Regions from separate parts of the Clostridium sp. CM039 genome, predicted to be linked through region 2. Evidence: predicted binding sites of a transcription regulator. Region 2 holds the regulator's gene; the other holds the start of a gene.
What was found. The regulator LexA, encoded in region 2, represses DNA repair genes until DNA is damaged. The targets are predictions, from matches to a motif close to CNAACANNTGTTNG.

Region 1 (4,453 bases), 1.4 Mb from region 2:
AATATTTTCATGGAATTCTTTATCATTAAGCATAACATCTCCAGCAGCATCAGTTGGTTTAGCGCCAACCTTTTGACATACATCTCTTATTACATTGGTATTATCTATCATCATACATGGCCTTAACATATTTTTGTTATAGGGCTGTCTATGTCTTAATTCTTTAAAGAAAGGATCCCTAAAAGCGTCGATTAATGGTCTTCCCTTTAAATTAACTGTTGAGAAATGTGCAAATATACATGGTTCTGCGTCTTCTTTCGAATTGATATGAAAGAAGTATTTACCGGCTATACATCCCCCTACTAATGGAGCATCATTAAAGAAATCAATTGTAAAATATGGTTTTGTTGTTCTTATTTCATTAGTTCTTCTTCCAAGTCTTATTCTCTGCTCTGGTGTAAGCATCATATCAAACTGTGGATGTGAACTTACCGGCATAAACAAGAAATACCAACTTAATTTAGAACCTTTTTCAATTAGCATATCAGTAAACTTATCAGATAATACATCATCTATGTTAGTTCTTGTAACACATGTTGAAACTCCGAATAAAACTCCTCTTTCTTTAAGCATATCCATAGCATGTATAACTTTTGCGAATGTACCCTTTCCTCTTCTTGATTCTGTATCTTCTTCAAAGCCTTCAATCGAGAGCATTGGGAATACATTTGAACATTTTTGTATCCTATTGGCAATTTCGTCAGTTATAAGAATGCCACTAGTAAACGGGGAGAACATCATGTCATCAAATTTTTCATATATATCGAGCAGATAGTCATTATAGAAAGGTTCACCCCCAAGTATTATTATCCAGTATATTCCCAAATCTCTTGCTTCTTTAATTAATCTCTCTACTTCTATAGGTGGAATATCAGTATCTTTACTATAATTAGATGCATAGCATCCAACGCAGTGCAAAGGACATCTCATAGATGGACTGATTAGCAAAACAAATGGTATTTTTGTATCTTCGTCAGTTAAGAATTTGTTGCGTTTTGCACCAGCATACCAATTTGCATTTGCAAAGAAATTAGTAACCAATTTCTTAAGACACTTTGTGTCTGTATTAGTTAATATATTTTGTATATATTCATGTGTTGGTGGGTTACTCTTGTAATAACTATAGACAAAATCTATTTGTTTTAGTTGAGACTCATCTTTTATTAGTTTTTTTATAGTATCAAAAATTTTGTCAACATTTCTTTCTGGGTTCTTTTCTAGATAATTAATTAAAGTCTCCATGATTTTAGATTTTACACCTTTTTCTACAGAATTCATAATACTCACAACAATTCCTCCATTTAAAATATTTTTTTTATGCAGTATATTATTATTTAATGAGAATAACTAATATTAATCGTTAATTTTGGCTAGATGCAAATAGGTGATTATATATATATAGTATCTATATTTATAATTTAGAATAAAATGCAACTAATGAAAATTTTTAACGGTAAATTAGCAAGAAGTATTGTTGAAAGAACTATGAAGGGTGTTAATTATAATCTTTAGATTTTTTTAATTTATAGTAGGTGAATAGTTTTTGTGAATTAGTATAGGATATATTGACATATTAAAAATTTATAGTTAAAATAGAAGTAACGAACAAATGTTCAGAAGAAGGAATACAAGGCGGTGATTTTATGCATGAGTTTAAGTTACATTCAAAGTTTAAACCTACTGGAGATCAACCACGGGCAATTGATAGTCTTGTGCGCGGAATTGAAGAAGGTAAAAAGTTTCAAACTCTTAAAGGAGTAACGGGGTCAGGTAAGACTTTTACCATGGCTAATATTGTTGAGAGAGTTCAAAAACCTACATTGGTGCTTGCTCATAATAAGATCTTAGCAGCACAGCTTTGCTCAGAGTTTAGAGAGTTTTTTCCTGATAATTGTGTTGAGTATTTTGTTTCATATTATGATTATTATCAGCCAGAGGCTTATATTGCACAGACGGATACATTTATAGAAAAAGATTCATCTGTTAACGATGATATTGATAAATTAAGACATTCAGCTACATCGGCATTACTAGAGCGTAACGATGTTATTGTGGTGGCTTCGGTTTCATGTATATATGGACTTGGTAACCCCGAGGAGTATAAAAAACTTACAGTGTCATTAAGGGTTGGCATGGAAAAGGATAGAAATGAAGTAATAAGACAGTTAGTAGATATACAGTATGAAAGAAATGATATTAATTTTATTCGCGGAACCTTTAGAGTGAGAGGTGACACTATAGATATATTCCCTGCTTCATCGTCAAGTGAAGGAATTAGGGTAGAGTTTTTTGGAGATGAGATAGAAAGGATTAGATCATTTGATTCTCTTACAGGAGAAATTATTGGAACCCTAAAACATGTATCTATTTTTCCGGCTTCCCATTTTGCTACATCCAAGGATAAATTGGAACTTGGCATAGCTCAAATAGAGCAGGAGCTTGAGGAGAGGTTAAAGGAGCTTACTTCAGAGGATAAAGCTTTAGAGGCACAAAGACTTAAGCAAAGAACAAACTATGATATTGAAATGATGAGAGAGGTTGGTTACTGTACTGGTATAGAGAACTATTCTAGAATTTTAGATGGCAGGGCTGCTGGAACAGCACCTCAAACATTGATGCATTATTTCCCTAAGGATTTCTTAATGTTTATAGATGAGAGCCATGTAACTCTTCCGCAGGTTAGAGCTATGTTTGGTGGGGATAAATCAAGAAAGACTAATTTAATTGATTATGGATTTAGACTTAAGTCAGCCTATGATAATAGACCGCTAACTTTTCAGGAGTTTGAGGGTACTATGAATGAAACGATTTTTGTAAGTGCAACTCCAAACGTTTATGAAGCAGAACATAGTGAGAATGTGGCAGAACAAGTAATAAGACCTACGGGATTATTGGATCCTGAAATAGTTATAAGGCCTGTTAAGGGGCAAATAGATGATTTATATGCGATCATTCAGGAAACAATAAAAAGAGGCTTTAGAGTTTTAGTTACGACCCTTACAAAAAAAATGTCAGAAGATTTGACTAAATACTTTAAAGAAATGGATATGAAAATTACATATTTACATTCGGATATTGATACCATAGAAAGAATGAAAATTATCCAAGATCTTAGGCTAGGTACTTTTGATGTGCTAGTAGGTATAAATCTTTTGAGAGAAGGATTAGATATTCCAGAAGTAGCTCTTGTTGCAATACTCGATGCAGATAAAGAAGGGTTTTTACGTTCTGAAACCTCATTAATTCAAACAATAGGAAGAGCTGCAAGAAATTCAGAGAGCAAGGTAATAATGTATGCAGACAAAATTACAAAATCTATGAAAAAGGCTATGGACGAAACTACAAGGCGTAGAGGAATTCAGATGGAATATAATGAAGAACATGATATAGTGCCAACCACTATTGTAAAAGATATTAGGGAAGTAATCGGATCTATAACAGTTGCGGAAGATAAAGAGGTATATGAAACCCTTGAAGCTGCAATGGATGCGAATTACGATGAAACTAAAAAGTTAATGGATAAGTATGAAAATGAGATGAAGCAAGTAGCTAAGGATTTACATTTTGAAAGAGCGGCGCAGCTTCGCGATATAATTTATAAACTCAAAAAGCAGATTAAAAATATATAATTGTGTTGTAACAGAGGAGGAAAACATGAGGGATAAAATTTTTATAAAGGGTGCTAAGGTTCACAATTTAAAAAATGTTGATTTGGAGATACCGAGAGATAAATTTGTAGTGTTTACTGGACTGTCAGGGTCTGGTAAATCTTCACTTGCTTTTGATACATTATATGCAGAGGGGCAAAGAAGGTATGTGGAGTCATTATCTGCATATGCAAGGCAATTTTTAGGTAATATGGATAAGCCAGATGTTGAGTACATAGAGGGGTTATCTCCTGCTATTTCTATAGATCAGAAAACTACTAACAGAAATCCACGTTCCACAGTGGGTACTGTAACTGAAATTTATGATTATTTGAGACTTCTTTATGCTAAAGTAGGGACGCCTCATTGTCCTAAATGTGGTAAGGAGATTTCCCAGCAAACTGTAGACCAGATGGTGGATAGAATAATGGATATGCCAGAGAAAACTAAGATTTCAATTTTATCTCCTGTGATAAGGGGAAAAAAAGGTGAACATGTCAAGATAATAGAAAATATTAAAAAAAATGGTTTCGTTCGCGCTAGGATAGATGGTACTACTGTAGAGCTTCTGGAAGAGGAAATAAAACTCGCAAAGACTAAGAAACATAATATAGAGATAGTAATAGACAGAATTTCTGTAAAAGAAGAAGTTCGAGGGAGGCTTTCTGAATCTTTAGAGAGTGCATTAAAATTAGCAGAGGGGACTGCAATTGCTAGCATTTCTGGTGGTGAAGATATTCTTTTTAGTGAGCATTTTGCCTGCATTGATTGCGGCATTAGCCTTGGAGAATTGGCTCCGAGGATGT
Region 2 (4,453 bases):
TCGAATATAAATACTATTTATAACAATGAACTCCCACCGTTTCTAAATGATTATCTGAATTATTTATCTACTATTAAAGGATGTTCTAGTTCTACTGTTGTTGCTTATACTGCTGATTTATCATTGCTATTAAAGTTCTTAAAAATATACAAAGGTCTAGTCTCTTCAGAAAATGCTCTACCTCTTGAGACCATTATAATTAGTGACCTAACTTTAGATACATTAAGAACCCTTACATTGCAGGATTTATATGCCTATATCTCCTATCTTGGGAAATATAGGGCTAATGGTAACTACGCTAAAGCAAGAAAAATTGCATCTATAAAGTCTCTATTCAAGTATTTAACCACTAAGGCTAAAGTGCTAACTATAGACCCGACAATAGATTTAGAGTCACCAAAACTTGGTAAAAGAAGTCCTGTTTTTTTAACATTAAGTGAAAGTAAGGCACTACTCGACGCTACAAGCTCTAGAGATAAGCATTCTATTCGCGACCATAGTATTATTACATTATTCTTAAATTGTGGTATCAGGCTGTCAGAACTTTGTAGTATAAATATATCCGATTTTAAAGATGATACATTATCTATTATTGGGAAAGGAAATAAAGAACGAACCATTTATTTGAATAAAGCTTCATTGAAATCAATTTATAAATATTTGCCTATTAGAAATACGAACATAGATAAAATTCATTCTGAAGATAAGGATGCCCTTTTTATAAGTGGTAAATATGGAAGAATTAATAAACGCACTGTGGAGAGAATTGTAAAAAAATATATAGGTAATGCTGGACTTAATAAAGATAAGTATACTCCTCATAAATTAAGGCATACATCTGCTACTCTTATGTATAAATATGGAAATGTAGACATTAGAAGTCTACAAGAAATATTAGGCCATGAAAATATATCTACCACCCAAATATATACTCATGTAGATAATGATAAATTAAGAAATGCGGTTAAGTCAAACCCACTTTCTGATGAATAAAAAAAAGTATATATTACTATTAATGCATTATGCGTAATATATACTTTCTAATACTTATATTTTTTTTAGTCTTATAAGCCCTGGGAATTCTTCTTGAAGTAATCCTGAGTTATCATCTTCATTTTCAAGTAGCTCTTTTGCCCCGTCTATGTCATCTATAAATTCCCAAACCTCATTGTTTTCAGGTATGAACTCATCTTTATGTAGTTTTAAAAATTCATCGCTGGCTACCACTGAGTCATAATCTTCAAGTTTTGGTAGTTCATCATTTTCATTTTCATCATTATCTACTTCTTCCGCTAAATTAATTTCAGACCTGTCACAAATATTTTCGTCTACCTCTTCTACCCCTTCAATCTCATTATCCTCAAAAACTTCATCAATTTTTATAGCTTTTACATCGTAACCTTCCATTTCTAAGCATTTACCGCAATTATTACATTTCTTATTTGAATTTAATTCACAGACTTCACATTCTCCACAACTATTACAAATTTTCTTATTATTAAATATACAATTTTTAGACATACAACACTCCAATCTATTTATTTCAAATACTTTCATAATAGACTATTATAGCAAATATATTTTCAATAATCAAACACTAACACCCCTTAATAATGACTTATGTATTCATACATAATAATATATAATTTTTTATTTTTATTAATAACTATAAAACAGAACGTAAGTTTGATGTTATTAAATTTATATGGTATAATTATACTATGAATGGGAGGCGTTTACATGTTAACTGAAAAAAAAGATAAGCAAAGTGAAATATATAACTTTATAAAGAAACAGGTACAACTAAAAGGATATCCACCTTCAGTCAGAGAAATATGTGATGGCGTAGGATTAAGATCTACTTCGACTGTTCATGGGCATTTAGCAAGACTAGAAAAAAAAGGATTTATCCGTAGAGACCCTACCAAGCCTCGTGCAATTGAATTAATAAAGGATTCTGTCATAAGAAAAGAACTTATAGATATACCTATTATAGGGAAAATCACTGCTGGCAAACCAATACTCGCAGTTGAAAATGTTGAAGATACATTTACACTTCCTTTAAATTTCACTAAAACCAATAATGAACTATTTATGCTTAAAGTTTCTGGTAGCAGCATGATTGAAGCAGGAATATTGGATAAAGACCTTGCTATAATTGAGAAAATCAATACCGCTAAAAATGGCGATATAGTTGTAGCTCTTATTGATAATGAAGCAACTATTAAAAGATTTTTCAAGGAAAAAGATCATATAAGGCTTCAGCCTGAAAATTCAACTATGTCCCCTATCATAGTTGATGACTGTGTAATTTTAGGTGTACTTGTTGGTATTTACAGAAAGTATTAAATATCCACCTTTAAAGATTTTATGTAACAAAAAAGTCCTGCAATGAATATATCAATTGCAGGATTTTTTTATTCTATTATTAAGTCATAAATATTTACTTTCTAGTTCAAATAACTCTTGAAAGTGCTATTAGTATTCCAATTTTAGCATGATCAAACGTTAATCCACCCTGTAAATATGCTATATAAGGCTCTCTTATTGGAGCGTCTGCAGATAATTCTATAGATGCTCCCTGAATAAATGCACCTGCTGCCATTATAACCTTATCTTCATATCCTGGCATGTCCCATGGTTCGCATTGAACAAAAGAATCAATGGGAGACCCCTCTTGTATACCCCTACAGAAATTAATTAACTTTTCCTTATCATTAAATTTAATTGCTTGAATTATATCACTTCTTTTATCAGTATACTTAGGAAGAACTTCAAAACCTGCAAGTTCCATAATTCTTGCACAGAAAATAGCGCCCTTCAATGCTTCCATAGCTATATGTGGTGCTATGAATAGTCCTTGATATAAAGAACGCATAACTCCAAACGTAGAACCACATTCCCCTCCTATTCCAGGAGTTGTTAGTCTGTAAGAAGCTTGTCGTACATATTCTTCTTTACCTGCAATATATCCACCTGTAGGTGCAATTCCACCACCAATATTTTTTATGAGGGATCCAGCAACTATATCTGCTCCTACATCTGTAGGCTCCGTAACATCAATAAATTCACCATAACAATTATCTACAAAACAAATAACCTTTGGATTTATAGCTTTTGCAGCGCTTATAATATCATCTATTTCAGAAATTAATAATGCTTTTCTCCAGCCATATCCAGTAGATCTTTGAATATGAATTAGCTTTATTGACTTATCTTCAATCAGTGTCTTTTTCATTAAATCAATATCAACTTTAGAGTTATCGTTTAATTCTAATTGTTTATATTTTACACCATAATCTTTTAATGAGCCTATATCCTCCTTAGCATTTATACCTATTATATTAAGAAGTGTATCATAAGGTGTTCCGCATACCGATATCATGGTATCATTAGGTCTTAAATTACCAAATAAGGACGCTCCAATTGCATGTGTTCCATTTACGAAATGCGGCCGAACGAGTGCACTCTCACAATTGAAAATTCTTGCATATACTTTATCTAATGAATCTCTCCCAATATCGCCATAACCGTATCCAGATGAATTTGTAAAATGGCATTCGCTAATTCGTTCATCTTGTAGTGCGGTCAAAACCTTAAGTTGATTAAACTCTCTTATTTCATCAAGAATTTTAAACTCATCTTGTACATCTTGTATTGCTATATCATAGAGTTTTAGCGTTTTTGAACTTATTTTATACTTCTTTTGAAGGTATTCTTTTGTTATGTCTATCATGATTCCAGGTCCCCTTTTTATTATGTATATATTATGTGTTTTAAACTTTAACTACCGTAATAATAGTAACATAAATAATACCGATGTAGAATAGTTTTATTTATATATCAATCATATTAGTATGTATTTAATTGTCTCTTTCTTTACTATTACAGCAACGCAGGTGATGATTTAACTTTTTCAATAATCTCTTCAACAGTTTCCTCTAATTCTTTTCCAACTTTTTTATACTCAATTTCAGATTTTTCATTTTGATTTTTCATAAAATACATTAACGCATAATAAGTAGGCTTAAATTTATCCTTTAGCTTAAATTCAGCTTCATTAAACATTTTAAATAAGGAATTGTATTGTTTTTTAGCCATTAGAAAAATTAAATATTCATTAATAGATTTATTATATTTATCTGTATTATTAGCTGATCTTAAAAATAAGCGAGCTTTTTCTAAGGATTCTTCTATTCGATCATTAGAAAGTAAGGTTTCAGATAAAACATAAATGGTATTAAAATCATTTTCTTTTTTTTCACTTTTGTTAATTAGTTCCTCTTTATTGCACCAGCTTTCAAAAAAACCCACAAGCCATTTCACCTGCTGTTTTTCTTTTTCTCCCCCAAACCTCATCATATACCATATGTTAAAAAATCGTTCTTTTATTTTGTACATATAATTTTTCTTATTTACAGGTGTTTTATTTATTACTCCGTTTTTTTCTAAT

Region 1: the regulator LexA is predicted to act here: its motif matches at 1,603-1,616, upstream of uvrB (excinuclease ABC subunit UvrB).

What each region holds. Positions count from the first base shown of each region.
Region 1 covers NZ_CM143649.1:3,523,847-3,528,299, forward strand. The annotation lists gene ACWJJ2_RS16550 (radical SAM protein) at 1-1,287, opposite strand, end outside; gene uvrB (excinuclease ABC subunit UvrB) at 1,644-3,629, shown strand; gene uvrA (excinuclease ABC subunit UvrA) at 3,655-4,453, shown strand, end outside.
Region 2 covers NZ_CM143649.1:838,514-842,966, forward strand. The annotation lists gene ACWJJ2_RS03955 (tyrosine recombinase XerC) at 1-993, shown strand, start outside; gene ACWJJ2_RS03960 (hypothetical protein) at 1,048-1,521, opposite strand; gene lexA (transcriptional repressor LexA) at 1,741-2,349, shown strand; gene ACWJJ2_RS03970 (methionine gamma-lyase family protein) at 2,456-3,736, opposite strand; gene ACWJJ2_RS03975 (ORC-CDC6 family AAA ATPase) at 3,886-4,453, opposite strand, start outside.